Regions from separate parts of the Arthrobacter sp. BB-1 genome, predicted to be linked through region 2. Evidence: riboswitches for the same ligand, from Rfam matches in the RefSeq annotation. Region 2 holds a riboswitch; each other region holds the start of a gene.
What was found. Region 2 has a riboswitch for S-adenosylmethionine ahead of FHJ30_RS18835 (DUF1737 domain-containing protein). Riboswitches for the same ligand answer to the same signal wherever they lie in the genome.
Positions count from the first base shown of each region.

Region 1: another riboswitch for S-adenosylmethionine. It lies ahead of FHJ30_RS12860 (aminotransferase class V-fold PLP-dependent enzyme); the one in region 2 lies ahead of FHJ30_RS18835 (DUF1737 domain-containing protein).
Region 3: another riboswitch for S-adenosylmethionine. It lies ahead of FHJ30_RS07255 (homoserine O-acetyltransferase); the one in region 2 lies ahead of FHJ30_RS18835 (DUF1737 domain-containing protein).

Region 1 is NZ_VDEV01000022.1:221,814-225,166, reverse strand. Features, by position in the region: gene FHJ30_RS12860 (aminotransferase class V-fold PLP-dependent enzyme) at 1-1,267, opposite strand, end outside; SAM riboswitch class IV at 1,303-1,416, opposite strand; gene hisN (histidinol-phosphatase) at 1,577-2,389, opposite strand; gene FHJ30_RS12850 (ribosome small subunit-dependent GTPase A) at 2,438-3,353, opposite strand, start outside.
Region 2 is NZ_VDEV01000033.1:251,137-254,489, forward strand. Features, by position in the region: gene FHJ30_RS18820 (TetR/AcrR family transcriptional regulator C-terminal domain-containing protein) at 1-515, opposite strand, end outside; gene FHJ30_RS18825 (hypothetical protein) at 745-1,002, shown strand; gene FHJ30_RS18830 (GNAT family N-acetyltransferase) at 1,276-1,902, shown strand; SAM riboswitch class IV at 2,084-2,198, shown strand; gene FHJ30_RS18835 (DUF1737 domain-containing protein) at 2,212-2,490, shown strand; gene FHJ30_RS18840 (rhodanese-like domain-containing protein) at 2,487-2,897, shown strand; gene FHJ30_RS18845 (O-succinylhomoserine sulfhydrylase) at 2,898-3,353, shown strand, end outside.
Region 3 is NZ_VDEV01000012.1:239,151-242,503, reverse strand. Features, by position in the region: gene FHJ30_RS07260 (MFS transporter) at 1-625, opposite strand, end outside; gene FHJ30_RS07255 (homoserine O-acetyltransferase) at 806-1,921, opposite strand; SAM riboswitch class IV at 1,934-2,049, opposite strand; gene FHJ30_RS07250 (bifunctional o-acetylhomoserine/o-acetylserine sulfhydrylase) at 2,149-3,353, opposite strand, start outside.

The DNA.
Region 1 (3,353 bases), on a different contig from region 2:
GGCGGGATCCCACGCCGAAGCTGGCCCGGAGGGAGCCGGACGGAAGCCCCAGCCGCTTCAGCAGCGGGTGGGCGCAGAAGCGGCCGTCACGCAGGCCCACGCCATGCTCGGCTGACAGGTAGGCCGCCACCAGTCCGGCGTCGTAGCCTTCCACGGAGAAGTTCACCACGCCGATCGTGTCAGTCTCCGGATCGGTGTCCTTGAAGATCTGGTGGACAGTCACGCCGTCGATCTCCTGCAGGCCTTCGACCAGGAAGGAACGGATGGCGGACTCGTGGGCGTGCCATCGGTCCGGATCCAGCTCCGCAATAACCTGGGTGGCGCGGGCAAGGGTGGCTGCGCCCAGCACGTTGGGTGACCCGCCCTCGTGGCGGGCCGGACCGGTGGCCCAGCTGACGCCGTCGAGCCTGGCCTCCTTGACGGCGCCGCCGCCGGCAAGGTGCGGGGTCCCGGCGTCCAGCCAGTCCGGACGGCCCACAAGGACCCCTGACCCAAAGGGCGCGTACAGCTTGTGCCCGGAGAAGGCGAGGTAGTCGACGTCGTCCGCGGTGATGTCGATGCGGCGGTGCGGCGCCAGCTGGGCCGCGTCCACCACGATCCTTGCGCCGTATTCGTGGGCGAGTGAGGCGAGGGCCCGGATGGGAAGGATCTCGCCGGTGACGTTGGACGCCCCGGTGACGGCGAGCAGGCTTACCCCGCCGTGCTGGAGCTCGGCACGCACGGCATCAATGGTTCCCGCGATGGTGTCGGCCGCCACGATGCTGCGGTGGGGGACGCCCTGCCACGGGAGCAGGTTGGCGTGGTGCTCAATGTCGAGGTACAGGACGTCGCCGTCGGCCCGGCCGCTTGTAGCGGGCAGGCAGCCGGCCAGCAGGTTGAGGGAATCGGTGGTGTTCCGGGTGAAGATCACGGAATCGTCCGGGCGGCCGCCCACGAAGTCCCGGACGATGGCGCGGGCGTTCTCGTACACCGAGGTGCTGATCTGGGAGGCGTAGCCGGCTCCGCGGTGCACGCTCGCGTAGAAGGGCAGGATTTCGTTGAGGTAGGCGGACACCACGGAGAGCGCCGGGGCCGACGCGCCGTAGTCGAGGTTCGCGTACCGCACGTGCCCGCCATGGATCAGGGGGGCCTGGATTTCGGCGCCGGTGACTGCCGCCAGGGGACGGCCGGCCGCCGCATGGCGCTGGTCGACGAGTGCTGCCGGTCCGGGCTGTGCCGCGGTTCCAGGCTGGATTGCGGCGCTGGGGGAGACGGTGGCAGTTGTCACAGAGACCTCACTTTGGAACAGGACTCCGCTGGGGGAATCCGCGCTTGCCGCATCCGTTCCGGACCGGCCTGGTCGTCACCCGGGGCACCCCACCGCGAATGGAGGGTTGCCGGCCAGCAAACCGGGGTTTAGCGCTGGCACTCGTGACCTGGTTAAGAGCGTAGGACATACCCCGTGCAGGCTAAAAGCCGGCTGGAATGTTAAGGGCTTTGTTACGCGCAGTTGAAAAGGACTGCTTTTACCGAAGATAACGACGGCGGGCACCTCCTTTTGGAGGTGCCCGGCGTTGATTCTTCGGAGAATGGAGTGTTAGAGGAGGTCGTCCAGGTCCGGGTTCAACCGGCGCAGCACTTCCGAGTGCAGGATGGAATTGGTGGCCAGGGCATTGCCGCCAAACGGCCCGTCTTCGCCTTCCAACGAGGTGAAACGACCGCCCGCTTCAACGACGATAGGCACCAGGGCGGCCATGTCATAGAGGTTGAGCTCGGGTTCGCAGGCGATGTCCACCGAACCCTCCGCCACCATGCAGTAGGACCAGAAGTCGCCGAAGGCCCGGGTCCGCCAGACATCCTCGGTGAGGCCCAGGAACTCGTTGAGGTTTCCACGTTCCTTCCAGCCGCCAAGGCTCGAATAGGACAGTGAGGCGTCGGACAGGCTGGAAACGTTGGACACCCGGAGCCGGGTGGCAGCTGCCAGGGAGCGTCCCATGTAGGCTCCCATGCCCTTCGCCGCCCACCAGCGCTTGCCCAGGGCCGGAGCGCTCACCACACCCACTACCGGTTCGCCTTCGTCCACCAACGCGATCAGGGTGGCCCACACGGGAACGCCGCGGACGAAGTTCTTGGTGCCGTCGATGGGATCGATGATCCACCGCCGCGAGCCGTGGCCGGTGCTGCCGAACTCCTCGCCAAGGACGGCATCGCGCGGACGGGAGCGGGAGAGCTGGCCGCGGATGGCTTCTTCGGCCGCCTTGTCCGCATCGGTGACGGGCGTCAGGTCCGGCTTGGTCTCAATGTGGAGGTCCAGTGCCTTGAAGCGGCTCATGGTCTGGTCATCCACTGAGTCGGCCAGGACATGGGCCAGGCGCAGGTCATCGTTGTAGCTCGAAGCGGGTTGGATCATGGTTCCAAACTACCGTCTGCGCACGATTCTGCCGGGATCCGGGCCCCGTCAGTTGACGCTGCCCAGCTCCTTGGCCTCCTGGGCTTCCATTCGCGGGTCCGCCCCGAGCAGCCGCCGCAACGAGGCAAGCCGGGCAGCCCCGGTGGGGCCGGCGTGGCCCCCCGCTACCCATGCGTCCAGCCCGCAGTCCACGGCAGTGGCTGTGTGCTTGCAGCCGCGCTCGCAGTCATCCGTGCCGGGCGAGAGGTCCGGGAAGGAGCGCAGGATCCGGTCAGGGTCCACGTGCGCCAGGCCAAAGGAGCGGATGCCGGGGGTGTCGATGATCCAGCTGCCGGACGGCGCGTCCGCGAGGCGCAGGGCGAGGGCGGAGGATGACGTGTGCCGGCCCCGGCCGGTCACCGCGTTCACGCCGCCGGTGGCCCGTTCCGCCCCGGTGAGCGCATTGACCATGGTTGACTTGCCCACGCCGGAGTGCCCCAGCATGACGGTGACTTTCCCGTCGAGGTAGGTCCGCAGCTCCGCGACGGCGGCCCTGTCCAGCCGGGCGGAGAGGCCGTCGTCGGAACGGGCATCAACGCCTGAGGCCTGCGCGTCGGCAGTCCGGCTGATGATCACCGGAAAGTCCAGGTGGGTGTAATTGGCCAGCAGCTCCGCGGGATCCTTGATGTCCGCCTTGGTGACCAGCAGGATCGGCTCAATGCCGGCGTCGTAGGCGGCCACCAGGGCGCGGTCAATGAAACCCGTGCGCGGCTCGGGGTTGGCGGCGGCCACCACAATGACCAGCTGGTCCGCGTTGGCCACCACGGCGCGTTCCACCGGATCGGTGTCATCGGCGCTGCGCCGCAGGAGCGTCCGGCGGTCCTGGATCTTCACCAGCCGGGCCAGGGTGTCCGGCTCGCCGGAGACATCGCCCACCAGTGAAACAAAGTCCCCGGCAACCACCGGGTTCCTGCGAAGTTCCCTT
Region 2 (3,353 bases):
ACCACGAATTCCTGGAGTTCGTTCAGGATGTGGCCGTAAAGGAAGCCGTAGTAAGCACGGTAGACGTGGAGGGCACCGGCGGGGTCGAAGCCTGCCCCGATGAGCAGGGCGAGTATCTGTTCCAAGGGACGCAGGGTGCCCAGCGGACGCAGTCCCAGGGGCGTCGAAAGCGGCCTGGTCACCAGCAGCGGCACGACATTGGGATGCTTGAGCGCCAGCTTCCGCAGGCTATGGGCAATCTGGCGCAGCTGGGCCTTCCAGTCCGGATCTTCCGGGTGGATGGACAGTTCATTGAGCACCAGCTCGGAGACGCCGTCCAGCAGCGCGGCCCGGTTCTCCGCGTAGCGGTAAAGGCTCATCGGGTCCCGGTCCAGCTCCTGGCCCAGGCGGCGCATGGTCAGTGCGTCCAGGCCTTCCGCGTCCACAACCTCCAGCGCCTTGGTGAGCACAAGCTCCCTGCTGAGGCGGGGTTTTTGGGCTGGCCCGGTGGTCGCACGCGTCTTCGGGGAGGCCATGATATCCGTCCTGGGTGTCAGCAAGCCCTGCACGTGGATCAATAATCCATTCGCTTGCCTGATGTGTAGTCTACGGGTAAAGTCTACATTGTAGATGCGGCATTGACACGCCCCGTAGTCCGCGGATTTTAACGGGCTTCATCAACACTCCATTGCCCTGTGCACGGCATTGAGGTTCGCTGCTGTAGCCGAACGGCGGCACCACCGCACTTAGCGAAGGGACGCCGTCGTGGCGCACTCCCAGTTTGACCTCTTTCTCCAGGAAGCCACCTATCTCGACCAGGCCGCGGAATCCACCTTGGACCGTGACCGTCTTTACGGCCTGTACACCAGCTGGTGCTTCATCAACCAGCAAAAGCCCGGCCCGGACGCCGCCTTCTGGGCCGCGATGAACCGCCGCCGGATCGCACCCGACCACAACGGGCTCCGCATGAAAGGCCCCGCTGCTGCGGACTACATCCTGGCCAGCTACCCCGGCCTCGTCTAAGAACCACACCAGGGTGCTGGGGTAAGAACGAATCCGGCGTGGACCACTGCCTGGCAGGCAGGCGGTCCACGCCGTTTGTTTACCCTCCCGTTTATCCCCCGCCCTCTATCCGCTCGGGCGCCTATCCGCCAGCCTGCCGCGTTGCCTACCTGCCGCGGTCCCTACCTGCCGCCGGAGGCGGGATAGTCAGCGTCCACCCCTGTAGCGTTCAGATTTCAGTAAAGTAAAACGCTCCTTCGGCACCACAGCGCCCTCCTGAAAGGCATCTGGTTAGTGATCACCAGCACCGGCTACCTGCGCGAGGGCCTTCATATCCGACTGCTTGAGGACGGCGATGCCGCGGCCCTGGCGGCGGCATACCAGCGTAATCGCGGGCACTTGGCGCCATGGGAGCCGGAAAGGGATGACGCCTTCTTCACGCCGGAGCAGCAGGCCGAAATCATCCGCACCAAGCGCGGACAGCACATGCTGGGGTCTGAGATCCCCTGGGTCCTGGTGAAGGAGGACGACGCCGGTGCGGGCAGGGCGGGTACCCGCAGCAGGAGTGGTCGCGTGGTTGGCACGGTCACCCTAACTGGAATCGTCCGCGGCCCCTTTCTCAGTGCGAACATAGGCTACTGGGTTGATGGCGGCCTCACCGGACAAGGGATCGGCACGGCGGCCGTCCTGTTTGCAGCCAACTATGCGCGCACCGCGCTTGGCCTTCACCGTATCCAGGCAGCAACCCTGCTCCACAACACAGCATCGAGGCGAATCCTGCATCGGGCCGGGTTCCAGGAGATCGGGGTGGCGCCGGAGTACCTGAAAATAGCGGGGAAGTGGCAGGACCACCTGCTCCACCAACTGATCCTGCCACTCCCCCAGGTCCCGTCGGGCGGTACCGCTCGGCCTGGGTGCTGACCCAAGTGGGGATGATGCATGGAAACCCCGCTCGGGGCACCCACCGCGGGGCCGTCGTCGTACGTTGAAAGAAGGTGCCGGACGGCACCCTGGCGCCGCCGCGGCTCCCTGAGTACTTCAGTTACGCAACATGACGACGACGGCGGTGCGGCACCGGGCGGCAAGTGTTACGTTTTTGGGGAGTAATGAGTACCGGCGCCAAGCCCTGACTGGCCGGTCGGCAACCCTCCTTCCGCGGCGGGGTGCCTCAGGTGAACACTCGGCATATCGACCCATTCGAGCTGCAAGCGTGAGAGAAGGAGATCCGTCATGTCTGACGCACCTGCCCCCGAAGAAAAACTGGCCTACCGCCTTATCACCGGGCCGGATGACCGATCCTTCTGCGAGCGGATTTCAGCCGCCCTGGCCGAGGGCTACGTGCTCCACGGAAGCCCCGCAGTCACGTTCAACGGCACCACACCCATCGTGGCGCAGGCTGTGATCCTGCCGGCAGCCGTTGCCTCCGCCGACGCCGCAGTGGCCACCGCCGTGGACGAGCTTGGGCTCAACGGCGAGGAACTCGAGTTCGCTGGCGAGGGCCACGCATGAGCTACGCCGGAGACCTGACCCCGCACGAGGCCTGGGAAAAGCTGGAGCAGGGCGCCATCCTGGTGGATGTGCGCACGGAGGGCGAATGGGCCCACATTGGGATTCCGGACACCAAAGCCACCGAGAACGATCCGCTGTTCATCCAGTGGACCTTCCCTGGCGGAATCCCCAACCCCGATTTCATCACCGACCTTAGCCAGCAGGCGCCCGAGGACAAGTCGACCGAACTGGTGTTCCTGTGCCGTTCCGGCCAGCGTTCCATCGCCGCCGCCATTGCTGCCACGCAGGCCGGTTTCACCTCCTACAACGTCCTGGAGGGCTTTGAAGGCGAGCCGGACCGCTATGGAGAACGCACCGTCAACGGCTGGAAGAACCGCGGCCTGCCAACCAACCTGGGAAAGAACTAAGTGACCTTCAACGAAGACGCCGCCGGCTGGAGCCCCGACACCCAAGCCGTCCGCGGCGGACTGGACCGCACCAACTTCCAGGAGACCAGCGAGGCCGTCTTCCTGAACTCCGGTTTTGTATACGAATCCGCCGCCGCAGCCGAGCGTGCCTTCACAGGCGAGGACGAGCGCTTCGTCTACTCGCGCTACGGCAACCCCTCCGTGGCCACGTTCCAGGAGCGGCTCCGCCTCCTCGAAGGCACGGAGGCTTGCTTTGCAACGGCGTCCGGCATGTCCGCGGTGTTCACCGCCCTGGGTGCGCTGCTGGCAGCCGGCGACCGCGTGGTGGCGGCGCGTTCCCTGTTCGGCTCCTGCTTCGTGATCCTCAACGAGATCCTGCCGCGCTGGGGCGTGGAGACGGTCTTCGTGGACGGCCCGGACCTGGAGCAGTGGCGGTCCGCCCTGTCCGAGCCCACC
Region 3 (3,353 bases), on a different contig from region 2:
CTGCGGAGAGCCAGAAGGCAACGCGCCAGCCCCAGCCAAGGAAGGCTTCCTGGGAGAGGGTTGAGGAAAGGGTGAACAGCACGCCGGTGGCGAGCAGGTTGCCCATGGGCACCGCGGACTGCGGCCAGCTGGACCAGAAGCCGCGGGACTTGCTCGGGCTGTGTTCGGCGACCAGCAGGACGGCGCCGCCCCACTCGCCGCCGACGGCGAAGCCCTGGACGAAGCGGAGGAAGACCAGCAGGGCGGGTGCCCAGTAACCGATCTGGGCGAATGTCGGCAGGCAGCCCATGAGGAAGGTGGCAACACCCACCAGGATGATGCTCAGCTGCAGCAGCTGCTTGCGGCCGAACTTGTCACCGAAGTGGCCGAAGACGATGCCACCGATGGGGCGGGCGACGAAGCCGACGGCGTAGGTGACGAAGGCTGCGATGATGCCGTCCAGCTCGGTTCCGGAATTAGGGAAGAACATCTTGCCGAACACCAGAGTGGCGGCGGAGGCGTAGAGGAAGAACTCATACCACTCAACCACGGTGCCGGCCATGGAGGCCGTAACAACTTTCCTCAGGCCCGAGGCCTTGACGTCGGTTTCCTCGGGCCGCCGTGCGGCGGACTTTTCCGTACTCATTGATGACTCCTTCGGCGTCTTCTTCGACACCACTGGGACAGGCTGTGGCGGATACGTGTGATTTTGGCCACGAACCGCCGGGTCCCAACGAGTATGGTCCGCCTGAACGCTGAGCTCAACGGCGAATCATGCAGAGGCCATCTGCAATAATGCACATCTGGCTGTCCACGAGGGCCGGTCCTATGCCGAAAGGTGCTCCCGCAACTGGCTCCCCAGCTGGCCGATTTCGGTGAGGAAACCGTCGTGCCCGATGGGCGCCTCAATGAGGTGGACGTCCACCTCCCCCGGGAGTGCCCGCGCCAGCTCACGGGACTGGGACGGGAAATAGAGCCGGTCCGAATCCACGGCCGCCACAAAGAAGCGCGCCTCGGAGCGGGCCAGGGCCTGCTCGAGGGGTCCGCGCCCCCGGCAGACGTCATGGCTCATGAGGGCCTCGGTGATGGCAATGTAGCTGTTGGCATCAAACCGCTGGACGAGCTTGGTGCCCTGATGGTCCAGGTAGCTCTCCACCTGGTAACGCCCGCGGGCAGCGAGTTGTGCAGCCTGGAAGGGAGACTCGGGGGCCTGCGGCGCGCGGCCGAACCGCCCATCCAGCTCCCCCGGGGAGCGGTACGTGATGTGGGCGATGCGCCGTGCCAGGGCCAGGCCGTCCTCCGGGAAAGGGCCACCGTAGTAGTCGCCACCCTTGAAGTTCGCGTCCTGGCGGATCGCGAGGGTCTGTGCCTGGGCGAAGGCGATCTGCTCGGCGGTGCTGGCTGCCCCCACCGAGATAACCGCACAGCGCTGGACGCGTTCCGGGAAAGTGACGGCCCATTCCAAGGCGCGTGCCCCGCCCATGGAGCCTCCCAGCACGGCAAACCAGCTCTTGATCCCCAGCTGGTCGGCCAGCCGCGCTTCAGCCACAGTGCTGTCGCGCAGGGTGACGAGCGGAAAGCGCGAACCCCAGGGCTTGCCGTCCGGCGCGGGCGAGGACGGACCGGTGGACCCGTAGCAGCCGCCCACAATGTTGACGGACACCACGAAGAACCGGTCCGTATCCACCGGCGCGCCGGGGCCGGCAAGCTGCTCCCACCAGCCTTCTTCATCGGTGTCGCCGCGGGTCACGTGGGTGCTTCCGGTCAGGGCGTGTTCGATCAGGACGGCGTTGCTGCCGTCCTCATTCAGGGTGCCCCACGTTTCATAGGCGAGGACGACGTCCGGGAGGTAGCCGCCGGCCTCGAGCTGCAGCCCCCCGATGGGGGCATAACGGACAATCCCATGTTCGGGAGCGGTGGTACGGGTGACGGTAACCGTCATGGCAAGACCTCTTCTACGCGCTTGCCCGCCGTCGAATGACCGGCAGGCCAGGTCTTCACCCGGGGCACCCCACCGCGGAAGGAGGGTTGCCGGCCAGCAAGCCGGGGCTGTCACTGGCACTCATGACCTGGTTCGAGTGTACGAAACAGCCCCTGCCTGCTGCCAAGAGTGTGACTGGTTGTGACTTCCCCGGCCCGCCTCCGTGTATTGCGCCCCTCTGCCTCCGGCTAGGCTCCGATTGCCTCCTTGGCGGCCCGGAAACCGGCTTCCAGGTCCGCCAGGATGTCGTCGATGTGCTCGATCCCCACCGACAGCCGCACCAGGCCCGGGGTGACGCCGGCTACCGCCTGCTGTTCAGGGGAGAGCTGGCTGTGGGTGGTCGACGCCGGGTGGATGACAAGGGAGCGGACGTCGCCGATGTTTGCCACGTGGGAGTGCAGCTCCAGTGCATCCACGAAACGCTTGCCGGCTTCGGCTCCCCCGGCGAGGTTGAACGAGACGATCGCGCCGGTCCCCTTGGGACCGTACTTGCGCCCGCGCTCGTACCAGGGGCTGGAGGGCAGGCCGGCATAGGCGACCGATTCGACGTCGTCCCTTCCTTCCAGCCAGCGCGCCACTTCCGTGGCGTTGGCAACGTGCCGTTCCACGCGCAGGCTCAAGGTCTCAAGGCCCTGTGCGATCAGGAAGGCATTGAACGGGGAGACGGCGGAGCCCAGGTCCCGGAGCAACTGGACGCGGGCCTTGAGGATGTAGGACAGGTTGGCGCCCAGGGCACCGTCCTTGCCGAGGTCCCTGGCGTACACCAGCCCGTTGTAGGTGGGATCCGGGGTATTGAAACCTGGGAACCTGGCCGGGTCCTTGCCGAAATCGAAGTTGCCTGAGTCCACAATCACGCCGGCGATCGCGGAGCCGTGGCCGCCCAGGTACTTGGTGGCGGAGTGCACCACGATGTCTGCACCCCATTCCAGTGGCCGGATGAGGTAGGGCGTGGACAGGGTGTTGTCCACGATGAGGGGCACACCGGCCGCGTGGGCAACGCCGGACACGCCCTCAATGTCCAGGACGTCCTGGCGGGGGTTGGACACCACTTCGGCGAAGAAGAGCTTGGTATTGGGCTGGACCGCATCCCGCCACTGGTCCAGGTTGTCCGGGTCCGCCACGAAGGTGACGGAGATGCCGAACTTCTTCAGGGTGTGGGCGAACAGGTTGTAGGTCCCCCCGTACAGGCTGGGGCTGGCAACAATGTGGTCCCCCGCCTCGGCGATATTCAGGACGGCGAAGGTTTCCGCGGCCTGTCCCGAGCTGAGCAGCAGTGCTCCCAGGCCGCCTTCGAGGCTGGCGATCCGTTGTTCCACGGCGTCCTGGGTGGGGTTGCCGATGCGGGTGTAGATCGGGGCCAGTTCGGCGAGCGCAAAGCGGTTGGCGGCGCTCT